4 regions of the Mesorhizobium sp. WSM4832 genome follow, and region 2 is predicted to be linked to each of the others. Evidence: predicted binding sites of a transcription regulator. Region 2 holds the regulator's gene; each other region holds the start of a gene.

Region 1 (5,589 bases), on a different contig from region 2:
GCGTGCCCTTGTCATTTGGCGAGGCGATATCGAAAAGCGCCCGCCAGACATCGCTCCAGTCCTTCGGTACCAGCCAGCTCAGGAAGTCGAGAATGTGCGGCAACCGGTCGAAGAAATGCCCGGCATTGGCTTCGTCGGCGAACCACATCGTGGCGCACATGGCGACAAGCAGCAGCGCGACGCCGAGCGCGGTGTAGAAACGGCGCAGCGAGGTCTGGCGTCGCCAGGCATCCGCTTGCTGCCGGGTGGCTTCGGTATGGATTGTCGCCGAGACTGTCATGATTGGAACATGCAAAAAGGGCGGCGTTTCACCACGCCGCCCTTTTCTGATGCCGTCAGCCGCCGATAGCGGCTTTGCGGGCTTCGACGATGACGTTGTAGAATTCCGGCTTCACAGGGACGTAGCCGGTGAAATCGCCACCCTCGACGCCTTCGAAGCAGGCCTTGTCCTTGGCCGGCAAGGCGGTGAAGAAGGCGGTGAGCTTGGCGGTCATGTCGTCGCCGAGCGCGGTGCGGACCACCAGCGGGCCGTTCGGGATCAGGCCCGAGCGCCACACTTCGACGAAGTCGTTCGGGTCGACGGCGCCCTTGGCGACTTCCTTGTGGAAGGTGCCGGAGGTGTAGCCGTTCTTGAAGTCGCCGATGCCTGAGGAATCGTCCACGGCAACGTCGACCTTGCCGTCGCGCACGGCCAGCACGTTGTTCTCATGGCCGCCGTTGAACTGGGTCGAGGCGAAGTAGGTCTCGTTCGAAGCGCCGGTGTCCTTCGGAATCTGGGTCAGCGGGATCAGATAGCCCGAGGTCGAGTCCGGATCGGCGTAGCCGAGCTTCTTGCCCTTGGCCGACTTGATGTCGGTGATGCCGGACGTCTTCAGCGCCAGGCCGACCGAATAATAGCCGGTCGAGCCGTCGGTCTGCTGGGTGGTGAGGATCGGCGTGACCGCCTTCGGGTCCTTGATATAGACGCTAGCGTAGCCGGACGCGCCGAGCTCGGCGAAGTCGAGCGTGCCGCCGAGCAGGCCCTGGATCACGCCGTCATAGTCGGCGGCCGGGAACAGCGACACCTTCTCGAAGCCGAATTCCGACTTCAAATGGTCGGCGAGGCACTGGTAGTTGCGCAGGCGGTCGGTCTCGTTCTCGCCGCCGAGGATGCCGACGCGGAACTCCTTGATGTCAGCGGCGTGTGCGGCGCTTGCCGCCATGGCGAGCAGTGAAACTGCTCCAAAAACCATCTTCCTGAACATTTTGATCTCTCTCCTGTTGTTCCGGCTGCGCGCCGGCGGCGTTCTGATTTTCCAAGTCTTGCCTTTGACGCTGGCGGGCGATCCGGGTTGCTCTGCTGAAATCCGCGATTGGCCCGAGCTATCGGCGCGAGGCGGTGGACTCAGTAGCCAGGGAAGGCTGGTTCGAGCGGTCCGGCGGATGCGGTGATCTTGGGCCTGATGGTCACGCTGGTCGACGTGATGGCTTCGGAGATCTCGGCGCCGCTGGCATCGGCGCCGTAGACAGTGCGCACGGCGTCGCGGTCGAGGTCTTGCGGAGCGCCGTCGAAGACGACCTTGCCGGCGGCCATGCCGATGATGCGATTGCAATAGGCTCGCGCCGTGTCCAGCGTGTGCAGGTTGGTGACGACGGTGATGCCTTCGCGCAGGTTGATGTCACGCAGCGAATCCATCACCACCCTAGCATTGAGCGGGTCGAGCGAGGCGATCGGCTCGTCGGCCAAGAGCACCTTCGGCTGCTGCATCATGGCGCGGGCGATCGCGACGCGCTGCTGCTGGCCGCCGGACAGCGTGCCGGCCGGCTGCAATGCGGTGCGGGCGATGTCGAGGCGCTCGAGCGCGGCCACCGCCTCGGCGCATTCGACGCGCGTGAACATGCCGAGCAGGTTGGAAACCGTCGAGCGGTGATTGAGGCGGCCGAGCAGGACATTGGTCAAAACGTCGAGGCGCGGCACCAGGTTGAACTGCTGGAAGATCATGGCGCAGTCGCGCTGCCAGCGGCGCAGCGGCGAACCCTGCAGGCTCGACACCTCGGCGCCGTCAAAGAAAATCGAACCATGGCTAGGGTCGATGAGCCGGTTGATCATGCGCAGCAGCGTCGACTTGCCGGCGCCCGAGCGGCCGATGATGCCGACCATCTGGCCGCGCGGTATGGAAATGTTGATGTCGCTGACAGCGGTGTTCTTGCCAAATCGTCGGGTTATGCCGCGGATTTCGAGCGAGGCCGATGATGCTGACATACCAAAACTCCAGTCCATCGCTTTTGCAGGTCTGTTAACCTTCGCTAGCGCAGGCACGTGAAGCTGGGGTGTCGGATTGATGTCAGTTTTGTTACCGCCCACAGGCTTGGCGGGGTTACTCCAGGATAAGCAATTCCTCGAAATGCTTCATGTCCTTGAAGCTGCAGAAGGCCGGCGGGCGCAATTCGATCACCGGAGCCTGGCGCTCGAGGAACGACAGGCAATCGTCGAACAGATCCCGCCAGACGGCCACGCGTTCGTCGGCGAGCCGGCGGATCTGGTAGGCGAAAGTGATGTGGAAGACATAGGCGTCGTGGTCCGGGTGGCGGTAGCCGAACGGTACCGAAAGCGCGTCACGCCAGGCGTTCAGGATCCGGCGGTCTTCCTCGGTGGCGCCGGCGACGGTGAGGCCGGTCGGCACGACTTCGACAACTTTGATCTTGAAGGGGTCGTGACTCTCGAAGCCTTGCAGCCGTTCGAGATAGAGGCGGGTCATGCCGTCGATGTCGGTGTCGAGCGGTACGTCCGAAGGCCAGTAAGGGAGGCGGCGGCGATATTCGATGATGCCCTGGAACAGGGTCATGTGCAGGCTGGAGATCGGCGTGAAGGCGAGGCGATCGGCGTCGGGCATTGCGAGCATGCGCTCGCGCACCTTGATGATCGCCGCTTCGGAAGCAGAGCCCTTGACCAGATGGCAGACGACAGTGTTGCCGGGTTCGAGCAGGAAGTTGCCAGCCGTGTCGTAGCGAGTGCCGAGATGCGTCGGCGGCGTCGGGTTGGTACCTTCGAAGAATCCGGCGAGCGAGGGTCTGATTGTGTCGAGCATGGCGATCTCCTGGGGGAGATCGTCTCGTGTCCGACTCATGTGTCAAGGATGTGAAACCCACGTATGTCTACAGCATGCGGTGCATCACGAACGCATCGACATAGCCTAGCCGCGGATGGTCGAATGCTTGCGGGATGGTGCCGACAATGTCGAAGCCGAGCCGCTGCCACAGCTTCACCGCGCGCTCGTTGCTGCTGATGACGAAGTTGAACTGCATGGCGCGGAAGCCGAGTTCGACAGCCCGCTGCAAGGAATGCTCGCACATCGCGGTCGCAATGCCGCGCCCGGTCGATGCGGCCGATGTCACATAGCCGCAATTGGCGATATGCGCGCCGCCACCACGCTGGTTGGCGTGGAGATAGTAGCAGCCTGCCACGTCGCCGGTTTCCTCGGCCACGAACACGTCGTGGCCATCGGAAAACCAGTAGCCCAGCGCCTGGTCGCGGTTCCAGTCGCGGGGCAGCGCATAAGTTTCACCGGCCCGCAGGACAGGTTCGAGAATGGACCAGATCGCATTTGTGTCGGCCGGTGTGGCGGGACGAATGATCGGCACGGTCAGGGTCTCGCGCGAGATGGAAACGGATCAGAACCAAATAGCGGCAAGGATACTGCCGAGAAAGACCAGGACCACAAAGGCAGTCACCATTCCCGGCTCCGCGGCGGCTGTCGGCGGGGCCGGCACGTCTTCTCGCAAGGGCTGCATGAACCCCTCAAACATACCTCACTTTAGCATATGCGCATGTTCCTGGACACACGCGAAAACACGCCCGTCTTCAGCCGCCGTGTTTCTCCAGGAAAGCCTCGGCCGACAGTTCACGAAAATCGTCGAGCGCGGCGCGCAGCCTCGCATGATCCCAATCCCACCAGGCTAAAGCCTGGTAGCGCTCGGCGGTGCGGCGGTCGAAGCGCTCGCGGATCGGCTTTGCCGGCACGCCGCCGACGATGGTGTAGGGCGCGACATCCTTCGACACCACCGCACCCGCGCCGACCGCCGCGCCGTCGCCGACGCTCACGCCGGGCAGGACCGTCGAACCGTGGCCGAGCCAGGTGTCGTGGCCGATGGTGACGCGCTTTGCGCGGCGCTGAGCGAAGAATTCGCTCTCATGCTCGGCGTCGTCCCAATAGTCGGAGGCGCGGTAGGTGAAGTGGTGCAGGGTCGGCCGCCAGGTCGGGTGGTTGGTGGCGTTGATGCGCACGCTTGCCGCGATGTTGGAGAACTTTCGAATAGTCGCGCACCAGACGGCGCAGTCCTGCATCATGTAGGAATAGTCGCCGAGCTCGCATTCGGCGACGCGGCTGCGCTCGGCGATCTCGGTCCAGCGGCCGAGCGTCGAGTTCTCGACCTGCGCCGTCGGATGGATCAGCGGCGTTTCCGAAAGCTTCATCATGCGGCTACCTTGCCTGCGGCGAAAGCGGTGACGTCGATGACGCGATCGGCGACGGCGTCGCGCACGTCGAGATCATGGAAGATGCCGAGCAAGGCGACGCCCGCCGCCTTCTTGGCGGCGATCAGCTGGACCACGACATCGCGGTTCCTGGCGTCGAGCGAAGCGGTCGGTTCGTCGAGCAGGAGGATCGGATGCTCGGTGATGAAGCCGCGCGCGATGTTGACGCGCTGCTGCTCTCCGCCGGAGAAGGTCGCGGGCGGCAGGGCCCAAAGCTTTTCCGGCAGGTTGAGCTGCGCCAACAGCGCACGAGCCTTCGCACGCGCCGCATCCCTGTCCTCGCCGCGCTCGACCAGCGGCTCGGCGACGACGTCGAGCGCCGGGACGCGCGGCACGGTGCGCAGGAACTGGCTGACATAGCCGATGGTACGGCGGCGCACGGCAAGCACGGTGCGCGGACTGGCTGTCGCGAGATCGATCAGCCCGCCCGCATGCTGGACGATGATCTGGCCTTCATCGACGGCGTAGTTGCCATAGAGCATCTTCAGGATCGAGCTTTTTCCCGCGCCGGACGGGCCGCCGAGCACGGCGCATTCGCCGGCGCGGATCGAGAAGGAGACGCCCGCCACCACCGGCAGCGTGACGCCGTCGCGCAGATGCATGGTGAAGCTTTTCGCGACATCGGAAACGACAAGCGGGGTGGCCATGATCAAACCTGCAGGATCGAAGAAACAAGCAACTGCGTGTAAGGCGCGCGCGGGTCGTCGAGCACGCGGTCGGTGAGGCCGCTTTCGACGACGCGGCCGTCCTTCATCACCATCATGCGCTGCGACAGAAGCCGCGCCACGGCGAGGTCATGGGTGACGACGATCGCGGCAAGACCGAGGTCGGTGACCAGCCCGCGCAACAAATCGAGCAGGCGCGCCTGCACCGAAACGTCGAGGCCGCCGGTCGGCTCGTCCATGAACACCAGGCGCGGTCCGGTCACCAAATTGCGGGCGATCTGCAGGCGCTGGCGCATGCCGCCGGAGAAAGCGCGCGGCTCGTCGTCGATGCGGTCCTCGTCGATCTCGACACGCGACAGCCAGTCGACCGCGGTGGCCCGGATCTTGCCGTAGTGACGATCGCCGACGGCC
Region 2 (5,589 bases):
ATGGGGCACTTCTCGGCGATTGCCGGCGCCGTAGCGCTGTCCATCCTGGTGATCCCCGTCGTGGTGCGCACCACCGAGGACATGCTCAACCTTGTGCCCAACGCACTGCGCGAAGCGGGCGCCGCCATCGGCGCGCCGCGCTGGGTGGTGATCCGCTCCGTCGCCTATCGCGCGGCCCTGTCCGGTATCGTCACCGGCATCCTTTTGGCGATCGCCCGTATTTCCGGCGAGACGGCGCCGCTTCTCTTCACCGCGCTCAACAACCAGTTCTGGTCGAGCAATCTCAATGCCCCGATGGCCAGCCTGCCGGTGACCATCTTCCAGTTCGCTCTCAGCCCCTACGAGGAATGGCAGCAGCTGGCCTGGACGGGCGCACTCATAATCACCCTGACGGTTCTCGGCCTGAGCGTCATCGCCCGCAGCCTGACCGGACGCAGAGAGGACAGATGAAACCGATGTTGTCCACCGACCTGAACGCACCCGACACGACCGTCGAGAAGGCCAAGATCGAGGTCAAGAACCTCAACTTCTACTATGGTCAGTCGAAGGCGCTGAAGGACATCAACCTGTCCCTGCCCGAGCGCAGCGTGACCGCCTTCATCGGGCCGTCGGGCTGCGGGAAGTCGACGCTGCTGCGCGTGCTCAACCGCATCTACGAACTCTACCCGAAGCAGAGCGCGGAAGGGCAGGTGCTGCTTGACGGCAAGAACATCCTCGACCGCTCGCAGGACCTCAACCTGCTGCGCACCAAGATCGGCATGGTGTTCCAGAAACCGACGCCGTTCCCGATGTCGATCTACGAGAACATCGCCTTCGGCGTCAGGCTCTACGAGAAGATCGGCAAGGCCGAGATGGACAGCCGCGTCGAGCAGGCGCTGAAGCGCGCGGCGTTGTGGAACGAGGTCAAGGACAAGCTGAACGCCAGCGGCCTCAGCCTCTCCGGCGGCCAGCAGCAGCGTCTGTGCATCGCCCGCACCGTGGCGGTGAAGCCCGAGGTCATCCTGCTCGACGAGCCGGCCTCGGCGCTCGATCCGCTGTCGACCGCCAAGATCGAGGAACTGATCGACGAGCTGCAGGCCGACTACACGATCGTCATCGTCACCCACAACATGCAGCAGGCGGCACGTGTGTCGCGGCAGACGGCGTTCATGTATCTCGGCGAGCTGGTGGAGTTCGACCGGACCGAGAAGATCTTCACCTCGCCCCGCGAGAAGCGCACGCAGGACTACATCACCGGCCGCTTCGGCTGAGTTCATACGAGGACATCATCATGGCCGAACATACCGTCGCTTCCTTCGACGAGGATCTGAGGCAGATCAGCCGGCTTATCAACGACATGGGCGACCTTGCGGCCTCCATGGTCGGCGCATCGGCCAGGGCCCTGCTCGAGACCGACAATGCGCTGGCGCAGCGCGTCGTCTCCGACGACGCCATCATGGACGCGCGCCAGCGCGAACTTGACGACCGCGCCATCACGCTGATCGCCAAGCGCCAGCCGATGGCGGACGATCTTCGCCATGTGGTCGGCTCGATCCGCATGGCGGGCGACCTCGAACGCATCGGCGATCTCGCCAAGAACATCGCCAAGCGCGTCGGTTCGGTGGGCGTCAGCGCCGCGCCACGCGATCTCACGCATTCGATCGATTCCATGGCGCAGCTGGTGCTGATCCAGGTCCAGGCCGTGATCCAGGAATACACGGTGGGCGACGCCACGGCGCTGGCCAAGCTTCGCAACGACGACGAACGCATCGACGTCAAATACACGTCCGTCTTCCGCGAGCTCCTGACCTACATGATGGAAGACCCGCGCAACATCACCGCTTGCACGCATCTTCTGTTCTGCGCCAAGAACCTCGAGCGCATCGGCGATCATGTGACCAACATCGCCGAGAACGCCTATTATGTGCTGACCGGCACGCAATTGCCCGCGAATCGTCCGAAGCAGGACGAGATGTCGGCGCCGGCGGCCTGAAGGGTAACTGGCAATGATCGCGCCACGCATCATGGTGGTGGAGGACGAGGAGCCGCTAGGAGTGCTGCTCCGCTACAACCTCGAATCCGAGGGTTACCAGGTCGAAGTGGTGACCCGCGGCGACGAGGCCGAAATCCGCCTTCAGGAAAACGTTCCCGACCTGCTCGTGCTCGACTGGATGGTGCCGGCGGTTTCCGGCATCGAGCTTTGCCGACGCCTCAGGATGCGGCCCGAGACCGAGCGGCTGCCGATCATCATGCTGACCGCGCGAGGCGAAGAAAGCGATCGGGTTCGAGGTTTGTCCACCGGCGCCGACGATTATCTGGTCAAGCCGTTCTCGACGCCGGAGTTCATGGCGCGCGTCAAGGCGCTGCTGCGCCGCGCCAAGCCAGAGGTGCTGTCCAGTGTGCTCAAGGTCGGCGACATCGTGCTCGACCGGGAATCGCATCGCGTCTACCGCAAGAAGAGCGAGATCAGGCTCGGCCCGACCGAGTTCCGCCTGCTCGAATTCATGATGCGTCACCCCGGCCGGGTGTTCTCGCGCAGCCAGTTGCTCGACAATGTCTGGGGCGAGACGATCTACATCGACGAGCGCACCGTGGACGTCCATGTCGGCCGCCTACGCAAGGCGGTCAACAACGGCCGCATGCCGGACGTCATCCGCACCATCCGCGGGGCGGGCTACGCGATCCGCGAGGATTAATGCATGTCGCGCAAAAGTGTGCAGCGGTGTTTTGCCAAAACGACATGCATAAAAACAAAGACTTAAAGCGCGCGCCTGAATCCGTTTCAGCGACGCGCTTTAGAGCCCTTCGATCCGATTAATAGCCTGAATCTCGCGAGAGGAAGAAGCCGCCTCCGGATGATATTCGCTTCGAGTCGGCATCACTGAATCGGGACGTCAGAGGCAGCTGCTAAACGACGCTGGATATCTTCGACCAACCGGCCTGCTTCCTCCGCGATTGCCAATATTGTGCCCGACCGTCGCGAGATCGCGAAAGGCAGGCCGGCAAAATACACGCCGGGAGCGCCTGCGAACCCGTTCTCGTGCAACGGTTGGCCGTGTGCATCGAGCACCTCGGGAACGCGCACCCACCCGAAATCCCCCCTGAACCCAGTGCACCAGATCACCGTTGTGATCCCCCTGGCGTCGAGATCGATTGATCGGACCGGTGGATTGGGCAGCAGCGCGGCAATCACCTCGGCCGGGTCCGGCTCAGCCCGCGGGGCATCGATACCGTTGCGCTCGATATACTCGTCGATCTGGCTTCGAATTCTTGCGGAGCCCTCGTCTGCATGGCGGACATGCGCTTCTGCCTCGTCGCTGAACGAGAGGTGTCCGGCGTCGACGCCCGTGAGCCGGCCCAGAAGGACAACGCCTTGCGCGCTGAGGGACTGCAGGCTGATCGTATGGAGCGCTCCTGTCAGCGGCCTTCCGGGAATGGGTCCCTGCTGAAGCATTTCCCTGCGCGTCACATCTATCAATCCGGAAAGAACCATCCAGACACTGATGTGGCGACCCCGATACATGCGGGGCAGTCGGCCGACCCGGCTGCTTGCAAGAAATACGGTTCGCCCCGCCTGGACCAAGTCCTCGGCGATTTGGCCGCCCGACTGGGCGCTGCCGATCACCAGGACGGCCCCATGGTCGAGACCGGATGCGTTGCGGTAGGCCGATGCATCGATCTGTCGGATGTTGAGCGGCAGCAAAGCAGAGAAAGGTGGGCGCGCCGGACAATTCTGGTTGCTGCTGGCGATCACCACGTTCCTCGCCCACAGGGAGCCGTTCGGAAGGGTCAGCCGGTAGAGGCCGCCGCTGGCAACAAGGTCGGTCACCGGCGTACCGGTTTCCACCGGAAGGCCATACCGCCCGGCATAGTCCTCCAACAGCGCGACAAACTCGCCGCTTGTCATCGCACCGTCGGGATCTGGGCCGACATAGGTATCCCCGGGCATGACTGTTTGGCTGTTGGGTGTGTTAATCCGAAAGGAGTCCCAGCGCTGGGTTCGCCAGGTCTCGCCGATGCGACCTCGCTCAAATACTCTATGGCGCAAGCCGCGCTGCTTCAGCGCATGACTGACGCCTAGCCCCGCCCAACCGGCACCGATGACGGCGGCATCAAGAACGTCCGTTCCGCTCGTCATTACGCTCCCCTCTGATTGTCAACCTATTGTATTTTGCGCAATCAGCAATGGCGGGCCTTCTGGTACCGCGGCGTCTGCTTCACAACCCGTCGGACTTCTTCAACTCTTTCGACCCGTTGCGGACATTCTCAGCGAACGTTTGCCGCCTGGAGCGCTTCAGCTTTTGACGGAATCGCCGACCCCGATGGTGCTCGCGCGTATCCACAGCAATCCGGCCAGCCAGGCGATGGCTGTCGCAAGAACCACTAAGCCCAGGTCAAGAGCCCACTCCGGCACGAACGCACGGAGCGCGATCGGCACCGCGCCGATGACGTAGAGAGCCAGTGGAATGCGCGGCATATCTCGTCCAACGGCAAGAGAGATCGCAAATGCCAGCGTTCCAAGCAGGAAAAGCAACGAACTGGCGACTAGAGCCAGTCCGAGCGGCCCGGCTCGCAGGTCCATGATGATCGTCGGCGGAAGTTTCGAAAATACGAGATTGATCACCACCTCCACACCTTCCAAACTTGCCAGCGCAATGAAGTTGATGACAAACGCGATGGTGCCGAATAGGCCCGTGCGCCTGCCAAACGCGAGAAACAAGCCCACGACGAGACCGAGCGCCAAAATCTCGGCGAGCGGCGCGAGGAGTTGCGTTAGATCGGTGGTCGAGATCAGCGAACTGCGTTTAGCCGCGTTGACCAAAAGAATGAGCGCACTTCCCACCCCGGCGACGGCGGCAAGCCGATAAAGCGTGGCGCCGGACACGGCCGCACTCGGCTGAGCAGTCCGGAGATTCTGCTTGTGCTGCGGTTCTTCGGCTGGGTCCTGGGATGATGTGAACGATTGCGAACGGCGAGTTTCGGCGTCTCTGGCGAGCATGTTCGGGTCCTCCGTCTGGGCATTTGGCAGCCGCGAAGACCGCAGGCCTGTTCCGATCCCATCGGTAATCATTGCTTACATTCGCAAACGCGAATTGTAAACAGTGATTACATTTTGGAGGTTTCTTGATATAGAGGCGAGATGCAGCTCGATGGAACGAGGGACGAAATGCCAAAAGCCAAGACGCCTCATCGCACCAGTTACCACCATGGCAATTTGCGGGAGGTCCTGATCGATGCCGCGGTTCAACTTGTCGAGGAGGGCGGTCCCGACAATGTGAGCGTGCGCGAAGTCGCAAAGCGGGCGGGCGTTTCTCCTGGCGCGCCCTTCCGTCATTTCACTAATAAGACCGCATTGATGACGGCTGTCGCAGAGCAGGCAATGAGCCGATTCCGCTCGGAGATAACGAATGCTATCGAGAACTTACCTACGGACGACCCGGTTGAGCGCTTCGCCGCTGTTGGGATCGCCTATTTGCGCTGGGCTATTCGAAACCCCACTCATTTCCAGATCATCTCGACGCGGAGTCTTATCGATTGGGACAGTTCGGAGTCGTTGCGTCGCGATAACGAAGCGGTGCGTGTGTTGGTAGAAGGGTCGATGGTGGAGGC
Region 3 (5,589 bases), on a different contig from region 2:
CAACTGCCAGACGCTCTGAACCATGCCGGTCAGCGACATGCAGATCGCCATGCCGAAGGAAGCGCGCACCAGCATCAGCTTGCGGCCGTAGCGGTCGCCCAACCGACCCCACAAGGGCGCGACCAGCGCGGCCGCGAAGAAGGTCGCGCCATAGGCGACGCCCGACCACTGCACGATCGCCGCGTGACCAACGGCGCCGAGCTGCTCGACATAGAGGGGCAGGAACGGCAGCAGCAGCGTCATGGCGATAAGCGTGCTGAATGAGCCGGCGAAGCAGACGGCAAGGTTGCGGCGCCAATGGATGTTGAAGCCGCTCTGTTCGGATCCGTTGGGCGTCATGTCACGCGTGCCAATGCTGGGGTTGTTGCGGATACCAATTTGGGATACCAATCCGGTATCCGTCATGGACCTGGCACGTGCCGCTTGTCAATGCGGCTTTGGAAAGCGGGACGACAATGTCGCAGATGCAGAACGTCGAAAGGCAGCTTCGCGAAATGATCCTCGGGCTGGAGATCGGCCCGGGCGAAAGGTTGACCGAGCGCTGGATCGAGAGCCGTTTCGGCGCCTCGCGCACACCGGTGCGGGCGGCGCTGCTGCGCCTGGAGACGGAAGGGCTGATCGGCCGTGACGGCCGCGGCTGGACGGTGGCGCCGATCAACCTTGCGGAACTCGGGCAGATCGCCGTCTACCGCGAGGCGGTCGAGGTCGCGGCGGTCCGCCTGACGGCGGCGCTCGAAGACCGCGGCGGGATCGACGTGATCGCCGCGATGCTTGATTCCTGCGATGCCGAGACACCGCGCGAGGAGTGGCACCGCGTCGGCATGGATTTCCACATCGAACTGGCAAGGCTTTCGGGCAACGAGTTTCTGCTCAGGGGGGTTCGCGACGCGATGACCAGGCTGTCGCGGGCGCGCTGGCTGGAGGTGCGCGATGAAAAGGCGCTCGACCGCGCCTGGGCCGAACATCACGCCATCCTGGCCGCCGTCGGGGCCGGTCATGCCGACGCAGCGGCGCGGCTGCTTTCCGATCACATCGCCGGCAGTCGCGATCGGCTGGTCACCTCGCTGCATGACGACCGGCGCGGCTTGCGCGCCAGGGGATTCGCCGTCGTCGCAGCGTAGGTATCGCGCGGCCATTCGCATTAGCGGGCTTGCAACATGACCGGGAGAATGCTGTAGGAGACTAGGGGGATGAAGGCTGACTACCGTTGACTATCTTGCTGAACTCGCGGACGCATGGCCACAATTTCACGAACCGCCGCAAAGCTGTTCTATTACGCGCGCAATTTCGCGCGTGACCGCGCACCGCAATCACTGTTTCGCGATCGCCTGGCCAGCAGGCTTGAGCAGGCCAGGCTTTCGGGCAAGACGGTCCGCGAGCGACTGAACTACTACAACAAGCTGGAGCACCCGTTCGTGCCCAGTCCGGACGCCATAGCCGTCGGCAAGCTGCCGTCCTCTTCCAGCATGTATTATTACGACCTCAAGGAATTCGCCCGCTACTTCGATCCCGGCCTGCTGATCGATTTCGAATACGGCGACGTCGTCGGCGTTCCGGAGTTTCCGAGGATCGTCAAGGACCGGCCCATCGGCGACGACAACGCGAACGGCGTGCTGATGAAGCTCAACAAGTTCCGCCACTTCTACATGCCGCCCGACAGCCTGCCTTTCGCGGCCAAGCGTCCGATGGTGGTCTGGCGCGGGCATCTCAACAACCCGATTCGCACCCGCTTCGTGGAAATGGCCGCCGACCTGCCGATCTGCGATGCGGGCTCCCACAGGGCCGATGCGCCGGACGGATACCGCAAGCCGTTTCTGAACATCGAGGAACAACGGCGTTATCGCTATATCGTCTCGCTCGAAGGCAATGATGTCGCGACAAACCTGAAATGGATCATGAGCTCCAATTCGCTCTGCCTGATGCCGGAACCGACTTACGAAACCTGGTTCGCCGAAGCCCAGGTCGAGCCCAATGTCCACTACGTGCCGCTGGAGCAGGATTTCTCCGACCTGGCCGACAAGGTGGCTTATTTCGAAAAACATCCCAACGAGGCGGGACGGATCACCGCCGCCGCCAACGCCTATTGCCGCAAATTTGGCAACGAGCCGGACGAGCAGGCGATCTCGCTGCTCGTCCTCTATAAATATTTCGTGCTGAGCGGGCAGATAAAGCCCGACGCGGAAGTCTGGCGCTTTATCGCCGGCTAAGGCAATTCCAGGAAAAGTGCGTAGCGGTCAGGCTCGGCTTCGCCGTAGCCTTCCGTCCGGAATTGCGTAAAACACCCTCGCTGCGCCCTAGGCATGAGAGCGGTCGAGCACCCGATCGGCCGGTCCGAAACGGTCCCTTGCCGTGTACTGCTGGTGCCAGTAGGGGTAAAGCACCGGTGGCCGGCTGACGGCATCGAGGCGCTGGCGCTCTTCTTCGGTGAGCGAAAGGCTGGCCGCGGCGAGATTGTCCTCGAGCTGCGCCTCATTGCGGGCGCCGATCACCAGCGAGCTTATTGCAGGACGGCCGAGCAGCCAGGCAAGCGCCACCTGCGCGCCTGAGACGCCGCGTGCCTTGCCGATATCGACCAGCACATCGACGATGCGCCACAGGCGATCCTCGTCGCGGATCGGCGGTTCCTTCCAGCCGCCGATCTGGCGCGCGGTTGGGCTGTCGCGATGATATTTGCCGGACAGCAGGCCGCCGGCCAGCGGGCTCCAGACCAGCACGCCGAGGCCCTGGTCGACCGAGATCGGCAGCAATTCGTATTCGGCCTCGCGCGCTTCCAGCGTGTAGTGGATCTGCTGGGTGACGAAACGGGCCTGATGGCGGCTGTCGCTGACAGCCAGCGCCTTCATCACCTGCCAGCCCGAGTAATTGGAACAGCCGATATAGCGGACCTTGCCCTGGTTGACCAAGGTGTCGAGCGCCGAGACCGTCTCATCCAGCGGCGTCAGCCCGTCCCACTGGTGGACGAAATAGATGTCTATGACGTCCGTCTTGAGCCGATTCAGGCTCCTTTCGCATTCGCGGATCAGATGGTGGCGCGACAGGCCTTCGTCATTGGGGCCGCTGCCGATGCGCATGCGCGCCTTCGAGGCGATCAGCACATCGTTCTTGCGCTTGCCGCCAAGCGCCTCGCCGATGATCTCTTCCGAGAGGCCGTTGGAATAGACATTCGCGGTGTCGATGAGGTTGATGCCGGCATCGATGCAGGTGTCGATGATGCGCCTGGCTTCCGCCAGATCGGAATTGCCGACGGCGGCGAATGGGCCCGAGCCGCCGAAGGTCATGGTGCCAAGCGTCAATGTCGAGACTTTCAAGCCGGAACGGCCCAGCGTGCGGTATTCCATGTCAGTCCTCGCAATTGTTGAAGAAGCGCCGTGGCGAGCGCCGGGAAGAGGCAAGGGGATTTGTAGGACAATTCAGGTGGCTTGTCGCCCCGCTGCCGATACGCGCCGATCACATATCGGCTATTTCGATGCTGTCGTCCCGCGCTTGCAATAAAACCGTCATTGCGCCTCTGTATCTCAGTCGGCTTACGGAGTGTCGTGTTCGGCCGGAGCCGCAGCGCATTCCGAAGCGATATGGCTGACAGACAGACGGAGCTGCGCGATGAATGAAGTGAAGCCGAATTCCGGGGCGAAGGACTGGCTCGAAGCCGAACTCGAAGACACGCTCGACGAGGACTATGAGCTGGAGATTTCCGAACCGGCGCTCTCGCTCGAGATCGCCAAGATCTACAAGAAGTCGCATCCGCCTTCCATGGAGCGCATGACCTATTTCCGCGAGCTGCTCAGGCTGCAGTCCGAACTGATCAAGCTGCAGTCATGGGTCGCCTACCACAAGAAGAAGCTTGTGGTGATCTTCGAGGGCCGTGACTCCGCCGGCAAGGGTGGCGTCATCAAGCGCATCACGCAGCGCCTCAACCCTCGCATCGCCCGTGTCGTGGCATTGCCGGCGCCGACCGAGCGTGAAAAGTCGCAATGGTATTTCCAGCGCTACGTGCCGCATCTGCCGGCCGGTGGCGAAATCGTGCTGTTCGACCGCTCCTGGTACAACCGCTCCGGCGTCGAGCGGGTGATGGGCTTCGCCAACGGGGACCAGGTCGAGGAGTTTTTCCGCGACGTGCCGGAATTCGAGCGCATGCTGGTCCGTTCCGGCATCACCCTGGTGAAATACTGGTTCTCGATCACCGACGAGGAACAGCAGATGCGCTTCCTGATGCGCATCCACGATCCCATGAAGCAGTGGAAACTGTCGCCCATGGACCTGCAGTCGCGCGTGCGCTGGGAGCAATACACCAAGGCCAAGGAAGAGACCTTCGCCCGCACCAACATCACGGAAGCGCCCTGGTTCATCGTCGAGGGCAACGACAAGAAGCGGGCGCGGCTGAACTGCATCGACCACCTGCTGCAGCAATTGCCGTATGAGGAGGTTCCGCACGAGGAAATCACGCTGCCGGAGCGCGTCTTCAACCCGCAATACGAGCGCCAGGTCCTGCCGCGCGACCTCTACGTGCCGGAGAAGTATTGAGGGTTATTTCCTTCTCCCCGTTCACGGAGAAGGTGCCCGAAGGGCGGATGAGGGGCGGCGCCGACGTCGGTGGTTGAGCCCCAATTCGCCGCAAAGGTCAAATGGCATCGGGAACCTGTCGCTAATCTCCACCGGCAGCGCTGCCCCTCATTGCCCTGCCGGGCATTTCTCCCCGTCACTATACCTATCGGATTCACACATTTGGAAGCTCGAGACGAACGCCGTATTTAATGGCGTTGAACTCGGCCAAGCCGATGCGCATGACCTTGGGGCCTGGCTTGCCGTAGTAACCGGTCCAGCCGCCCAGGCGGGCGATGACCCAGGCGGCAAAGGCCATGGAGCCTTTCGGGTGAGGATTGCGTTGTCGCTCGGTCTTGCCCTCAAGCTTGGCGCAGACGGCTTCAAGGATGGGACGGTCGTCAGGATCGAAAGCATCGCCTAGACACTGATCGGTGTTGCCGTCGCGGGCCTGCACGAGTTGCTTGATGGTAACGGCGGCAATCGTGGCCGCGGCAACGAAGTTGGTCATGGCTTGCGGCTCGCCAATATCGGCCCCCTCGATGTCGAAGCCGGCTGTCTTGAGCGTGCGGAAGAACTCCTCGATGGTCCAGCGCATACGGTAGAGATCGATGACGCGACGCGCCTCGGCAACGGTGGCGACAGCGTGGGTGGTCAGCAACCGCCAGTGCACGGGTTCATTGCCATCATCCGGTTGCGAGGTCTCGCGAACGTCGACCAGGGTCAAGCCAACCATGTCGGGCAACGCTGGATCGGCTCCGTTGAGCGGCCGCCGCAGCCTCACCGGCGCGAAGCGCATCGCCAACTCGGCATCTCGTGCCCTGCGCCCAGGGGCGGCGGGAATGGTCACCGCGAACCGGGCTTGCTCGGGCTGCGCGTCGATGAAGGCAAACAGCAAGCCCGGTTCGTCCTGTTGTGTGTCGACGCGTCGGTTTTGGCAGGCCCGCACGACCAGATCGACGTTGTGCGGCCGTGTCGCAAACAGCTCATAGAAGTCGCTCTCGCGATCCGACACCATGGTGATGCTGGCTGCTTCATCCAGAACCTCGC
Region 4 (5,589 bases), on a different contig from region 2:
AGAAATTGGTGCTTAAGACGCGAGAGCGGGCCCACATGGACTCCACCGGTTGGTTGCATCTTGGCGTGCTGCTGCTGGTGTTTGCCGGCATCGTGGCCTTTGTGCTGTGGAAGATGGTCCTGCCCGCGCCAAAGGCGCCTCCACGTGGCGAGACCGTTGCTGGCGCGCGTGGTTTTATCGGCCTGTGGTTCGGTGGCGGCGGGCGTTAGGGTCATTCCGCCGCCTCTCGCTTTTCCTCGGCGGCCTGGTTCTCGTTTTCCCGCGCCTCGTATTCGGCGCGCATGCGGCGAACGAGGCCGAGCTCGGCCTGGAAGTCGACATAGTGCGGCAGCTTCAGATGCTCGACGAAGCCGGTCGCCTGGACATTGTCGGAATGCGAGATGACGAACTCCTCGTCCTGCGCGGCAGCGACGACATCCTCGCCGAGCTCGGCGGCACGCAGCGCCCGGTCGCATAGCGCCATCGCCATCGCCTTGCGCTCGCTCTGGCCAAAGACGAGGCCGTAGCCGCGGGTGAACTGCGGCGGCACCTTGGCCGAGCCCTTGAACTGGTTGACCATCTGGCATTCGGTGACGCGGATCGAGCCGAGCGGCACGGCGAAAGGCAGTTCCGGAACCTCCAGCTCGAGCTCGACTTCGCCGATGCGCACCTCGCCGACGAAAGGATGGTTGCGGGCATAGCCGCGCTGCGTCGAATAGCCGAGCGCCAGCAGAAAACCCTCGTCGCCGCGCGACAGGGCCTGCAGGCGGATGTCGCGCGCCATCGGGAATTGCAGCGGCTCGCGGGTGATGTCGCCAGGCACGTGGTCGAGCGGCATGTCGCCATCGGCTTCGATCAGGCCTTCATGGGCGAGGATGGCGGAGACACGCGGCATCGCTTCGGCCTCGACCGGACGCTGCGCCGGCGTTTCGACCTCGGTGCCGGCGGCGAGTTCGGGATCGAGCAGTCGGTGGGTATAGTCGAAGGTCGGGCCGAGCACTTGCCCGCCGGGCAGGTCCTTGTAGGTGGCCGACACCCGCCGCTCGAGTTGCATCGCGCCGGTATCGACCGGATTGGTATAACCGAAACGGGGCAGCGTGGTGCGGTAGGCGCGCACCAGGAAGATCGCCTCGATCATGTCGCCGCGCGCCTGGACGACGGCTAAAGCGGCGAGCTCGCGATCATAGAGCGAGCCTTCGCTCATCACCCTGTCGACGCCAAGCGCCAACTGCTCGACGATCTGGTCGAGGCGCAGCGCCGGCACGGAACGATCGCCGCGGCGGCGATCGGCCAGCAGGCGATGGGCGTTGGCTATAGCGGCCTCGCCGCCTTTCACCGCGACATACATGTCATGCCTCCATCGTCTTGATGCGGGTGGTGCGCGGCAGGCAGGCGAGGCTGCCGGGCGCCGCCAGGATGATGTCGACGCCGCGCGGGAAACGCTGGTTGTTCTGCTTCCATTGCTCGACGAAATGGCGCGGCATGCCGGTCGGCGCGATCATCGCCGTCTTTTCGATGCCGGGGCCTTCGAGCAGCAATGTCGGGCCGGAACCGAGATCGCTGGTGAGCAGGATTAGCGTCGTCGAGCGGTCGGGATATTCCTGAGTGCCTTGCGAGAAACCGTCGAGCGCCACCATTTCCGCCGGTTTGGCGATCAAGGCGAAATGCGCGTCGGCCGGCGTGTTGGCCAAAGGCGCGCCGGTGTGAAAGCCGAGCCAGGCCTTGACCGAAGCTTCGGCCTGCAGCGGCGGATCGAGCCAGAGCGGCGTGTCGTTGTCGCAGAGCGCCAACGCCACGGCGCCGGCCGTTGCCGACAACGGCGCCGGCGGATGGGCGAGCTGCTGCAGGGTCTGGACCGTGCCGGGGCGCGCCATCGCGTCCATGATGGCGCGGAAGACGATCTGCGCGTTGAAGACCGGTTCGGTGAAACCGCCGTCGATCGATTGCGTGGCGATATCCATCAGTCCTCTCCGCGCACCATGGTGAAGAAATCCACTTTCGTGGCCGCCGTTTCGACCCGCCGCGTCTCGCGCGCCGCATCGAGCGCCGTGCGCAAGGGCGCGGCCAGCTTCGTCTCGACCGCCTCGCGGTGCGCCGGGTCCTGCCACAGCGCGTCGGCAATGGCTGCCAGCTTAGCCTTGCCCTTGTCGCGGCCGAGCGCGTAGGAATGGCCGACCTGCCCGGTCGGCAGCCGCACCGTGGCGCGGGTGACGGTCGCCTCGCCGACATTGAAGGGCGCGCCGCCGCCGCCGATCCGCCCGCGCACCGTTACCAATCCGGTCTCCGGGCCGCGCAAAAGCTCGGCCTCGGAAGGCAGGCCCGACTCGTTCCACAGACGGGCGATCTCATCGGCCGCGGCATGCGCCAGCGTCGCCATCAAGGCCTTCCGCCCAGCCTGCTCGCGCGCTTCCTGTCCTCGCATGGCATCGCTCCTGCATATCGGAATTTGTCTATTGATATAGACAATTATACAAATTATACTTATCTCGTAACGAGAGTCCATGACGGGTGGATGACAGGCGCAAGAAATTGCTTTGGGGGCAGTGAGTGGTCGGACTGGCGGGCAGCATCGAAAGACGCAACGGCGTGTCGCTGTGGCGGCAGATCGCCGACAGGATCTTGCAGGGGATCGCGAGTGGCGATTTCGCCGAGAATGCAGCGCTGCCGCCTGAAGTCGTGTTGGCGGCGCGCTACGGCGTCAACCGCCACACAGTGCGCAGCGCCATCGCAGCACTTGTGCAGGAAGGCGTGCTGAGGGCCGAGCAGGGGCGCGGCACCTTCGTCTTGTCGCGCAAGCGTCTGTCCTATCCGATCGGCGCGCGCACGCGCTTCTCGACCGGGCTGCAGGGGCAGACGACCGAACGGCATATCGCGCTATTGTCGTCATCGACAGAGCCGGCCAGCCGGCGCATCGCCGAGGCGCTGGCTATAGCGAAGGGCGCGGCCGTCATCCGCCTGGAGACACGCGGCGAGGCCGACGGTCACCCGGTGTCGCGCGCGACGACCTGGTTCGATGCCGGACGCTTCACCGGCATCGAATCCGCCATGGCCGAGACGGGATCGATCACCGCCTCGCTCAAGCGCTTCGGCATCAACGACTATCTGAGACACTCGACGGTGCTGTCGGCACGTCATGCCGATGCCGACGACCTTGCCGCGCTGGATTTGCAGCCCGGCGCCATCGTGCTGGTCACCGTCGCGGTCAACGTCACGCTCGACGGCCAGCCGATCCAGTTCGCCGAGTCGCGCTTTCCCGCGGAACGGGTGGAACTGAGGCTGTCGGGCGGCGATTAGCCTTCGGCATCGTCATCTTCGGACGATAAACCGGAGGTCGTCATCCACGGGCGGAGCGACGCGAAGCGGAGCGCAGACCCGAGGATCCATTCCGTAACCTTGATCGTAGAGCGCAGCGGAGCAGAATTCTGGATCGCTGCAACGCGTCGACGTCACGGAATGGATCCTCGGGTCTGCGCTGCGTCGCTACGCTCCTTGCTCCGCCCGTGGATGACGAAGGGATAGGCGCTTCTGCCAACCACCAAGACTGCGACTTGCCGGGGCAGACAACCATCCAGTTAGCGAGACCTCGATGCGGGCTTCCTAGCCGACCTCGATAACCGCCTTGATCAACCCCGACTTCTCATGCGTCCATCTGGCGAGATCCCGCGGCGTTCCGGCGAGCGTCGTGCGGTGGGTGACGAGCTTGGCGAGCGGCACGGCACCGTTGCGGATCGAAGCGGCCACATGCTCGAAATCCGCCTTCAGCGCATTGCGGCTGCCGATCAGCGTCATCTCGCGCTTGTGGAATTCGGGGTCGGAGAAGGCGATGTCGTCCTTGACGACGCTGACCAGCACCAGCGTGCCGCCATGCGCGACATGGACGAAAGCCGACTGCACAGACTGGGTGTTGCCGGTCGCGTCGAAGACAAGATCGAAACCTTCGCCGGCGGTTGCCTGCCGCACCAGTTCATCGGCTGTTGCCTTCGAACCGTCCAGCGCGGCAAAGCCGAGTTCTTTTTCGGCGAAGCCGAGGCGCTCGGCGCTCATGTCGAGCAGGCTGACGTCTTGCCCTGCGATGCGCGCGAAGATCGCCGTACCGAGGCCGATCGGGCCGGCGCCGATGACCAGCGTGCGCGCGCCGGGCATGCCAAGCGATCGGCGCACCGCATGCGCGCCGATGGCCAGGAATTCCACCGCGGCGGCGTCGGCCAGCGACAGGCCGTTTGCCGGGTAGAGGTTTTGCGCCGGTACCAGGATCTCGTCGCACATAGCGCCGTCGCGGTGGACGCCCAGCACTTCGATCTTGACGCAGCAATTCGGCTTGCCATGCCGGCAGGCAATGCATTTGCCGCAGGCCAGATAGGGATTGATGATCACCGGCTCGCCGACGCTGATGTCGACGCCTTCACCCGCCTCGACGATCGTGCCGGAAACCTCGTGGCCCATGATGCGCGGATAGGCCAGGAAGGGATGCTTGCCTTCGAAGATGTGGTAGTCGGTGCCGCAGATGCCGACATGGCTGACCGCGACGCGCGCCCAGCCGGGCGGCGGCGCACCGGGGTCGGCGCGGTCTTCGAGGACAAGCTCGCCGGGCGAGCGGCAGACAACGGCTTTCATGGGCAATCCGAAGCAAAAAAGCGCGCCGGCCTCGGTCTCGCGGGCCGGCGCGGAAGTTTCAGGGAGGATTCATTTGCCGCGACGGCGCAGACCGTCGAAGTAGACGATGACGATGATCAGCAGGCCGGTGATGATCCGCTGCCAGAAGGCATTGACGTTGAGCAGGTTGGCGCCGTTGTTGATGGTGGCCAGGATGAAGGCGCCGAGCAGCGGCCCATGCACCGAACCCACCGCGCCGAACAGCGAGGTGCCGCCGATCACCGACGAGGCAATCGCCTGCAGTTCCCAGCCTTCGGCCTGCGTCGGGTTGCCGATGCCGATGCGTGAGGCGAGCAGCACGCCGACGAAGGCCGCGCACAGGCCGGACAGCGTGTAGGCCATGTAGATGGTGCGCTGCACGTTGACGCCGGACAGGCGCGAGGCCTCTGCATTGGAGCCGACCGAGAACAGATAGCGGCCCCAGCGGCTGTGATGCAGGAACACGTAGGCCGGAATACCAACCAGGATGACCATCCAGAACAGGTTGGGGACGCCGACGAAGGAATTGCGCGAGAACTCCTGGAAGGCGTCGTTGTTGATCGAGATCGAATTGCCGTTGGTCATCAACAGGCCGATGCCGCGCAGGGATGTCAGCGTCGCCAGCGTGATGATGAAGGGCGGCAGGCCCATTTTGACGATGCCGAAGCCGTGGAACAGGCCGATGGCGACGCCGACCAGAAGAGTGATCAGGATAGCGAGGAAGACCGGCAGGCCGGCATTGATCAACATGGCGGCGATGACGGTGGTGAAGCCGACCACCGCGCCGACGGAAAGATCGATGCCGCCGGTGATGATGACGAACGTCTGGCCGACCGCCAGGATGGCAATCATCGAACCTTGACGCAAAAGGTTCGAGATGTTGTTGGCCGAGGCGAAGCTCGTCGTCGCCAGCGACAGGATGACCCACAGCAGAACCAGCAGCGCCAGCAGCGTCAGCCCGAACAGGGCGTTGTAATT

Evidence for each region. Region 2 encodes PhoB, which activates phosphate uptake and scavenging genes when phosphate is short. Its sites were predicted from a motif close to TGTCATNNANCTGTCAT; they were not measured.
Region 1: phnC (phosphonate ABC transporter ATP-binding protein) is a predicted target of PhoB. The motif match lies at 2,311-2,327, and genes of this name have one in related genera.
Region 3: ppk2 (polyphosphate kinase 2) is a predicted target of PhoB. The motif match lies at 3,485-3,501, and genes of this name have one in related genera.
Region 4: phnF (phosphonate metabolism transcriptional regulator PhnF) is a predicted target of PhoB. The motif match lies at 2,481-2,497, and genes of this name have one in related genera.

What each region holds. Positions count from the first base shown of each region.
Region 1 covers NZ_JBVVQH010000021.1:52,005-57,593, reverse strand. Annotated here, with positions in the region: gene phnE (phosphonate ABC transporter, permease protein PhnE) at 1-280, opposite strand, end outside; gene phnD (phosphonate ABC transporter substrate-binding protein) at 336-1,244, opposite strand; gene phnC (phosphonate ABC transporter ATP-binding protein) at 1,385-2,242, opposite strand; gene AC0L2L_RS25735 (DUF1868 domain-containing protein) at 2,358-3,068, opposite strand; gene AC0L2L_RS25730 (GNAT family N-acetyltransferase) at 3,136-3,627, opposite strand; gene AC0L2L_RS25725 (DapH/DapD/GlmU-related protein) at 3,842-4,456, opposite strand; gene phnL (phosphonate C-P lyase system protein PhnL) at 4,453-5,160, opposite strand; gene phnK (phosphonate C-P lyase system protein PhnK) at 5,163-5,589, opposite strand, start outside.
Region 2 covers NZ_JBVVQH010000008.1:14,829-20,417, forward strand. Annotated here, with positions in the region: gene pstA (phosphate ABC transporter permease PstA) at 1-450, shown strand, start outside; gene pstB (phosphate ABC transporter ATP-binding protein PstB) at 447-1,250, shown strand; gene phoU (phosphate signaling complex protein PhoU) at 1,271-1,972, shown strand; gene phoB (phosphate regulon transcriptional regulator PhoB) at 1,986-2,675, shown strand; gene AC0L2L_RS13130 (flavin-containing monooxygenase) at 2,858-4,117, opposite strand; gene AC0L2L_RS13135 (hypothetical protein) at 4,274-4,978, opposite strand; gene AC0L2L_RS13140 (TetR/AcrR family transcriptional regulator) at 5,147-5,589, shown strand, end outside.
Region 3 covers NZ_JBVVQH010000027.1:84,088-89,676, reverse strand. Annotated here, with positions in the region: gene AC0L2L_RS29755 (MFS transporter) at 1-339, opposite strand, end outside; gene AC0L2L_RS29750 (GntR family transcriptional regulator) at 456-1,121, shown strand; gene AC0L2L_RS29745 (glycosyl transferase family 90) at 1,236-2,207, shown strand; gene AC0L2L_RS29740 (aldo/keto reductase) at 2,295-3,338, opposite strand; gene ppk2 (polyphosphate kinase 2) at 3,601-4,521, shown strand; gene AC0L2L_RS29730 (IS4 family transposase) at 4,715-5,589, opposite strand, start outside.
Region 4 covers NZ_JBVVQH010000021.1:45,080-50,668, reverse strand. Annotated here, with positions in the region: gene AC0L2L_RS25705 (hypothetical protein) at 36-209, shown strand; gene AC0L2L_RS25700 (carbon-phosphorus lyase complex subunit) at 212-1,327, opposite strand; gene phnH (phosphonate C-P lyase system protein PhnH) at 1,329-1,940, opposite strand; gene phnG (phosphonate C-P lyase system protein PhnG) at 1,940-2,401, opposite strand; gene phnF (phosphonate metabolism transcriptional regulator PhnF) at 2,536-3,273, shown strand; gene AC0L2L_RS25680 (zinc-binding alcohol dehydrogenase family protein) at 3,577-4,593, opposite strand; gene AC0L2L_RS25675 (ABC transporter permease) at 4,663-5,589, opposite strand, start outside.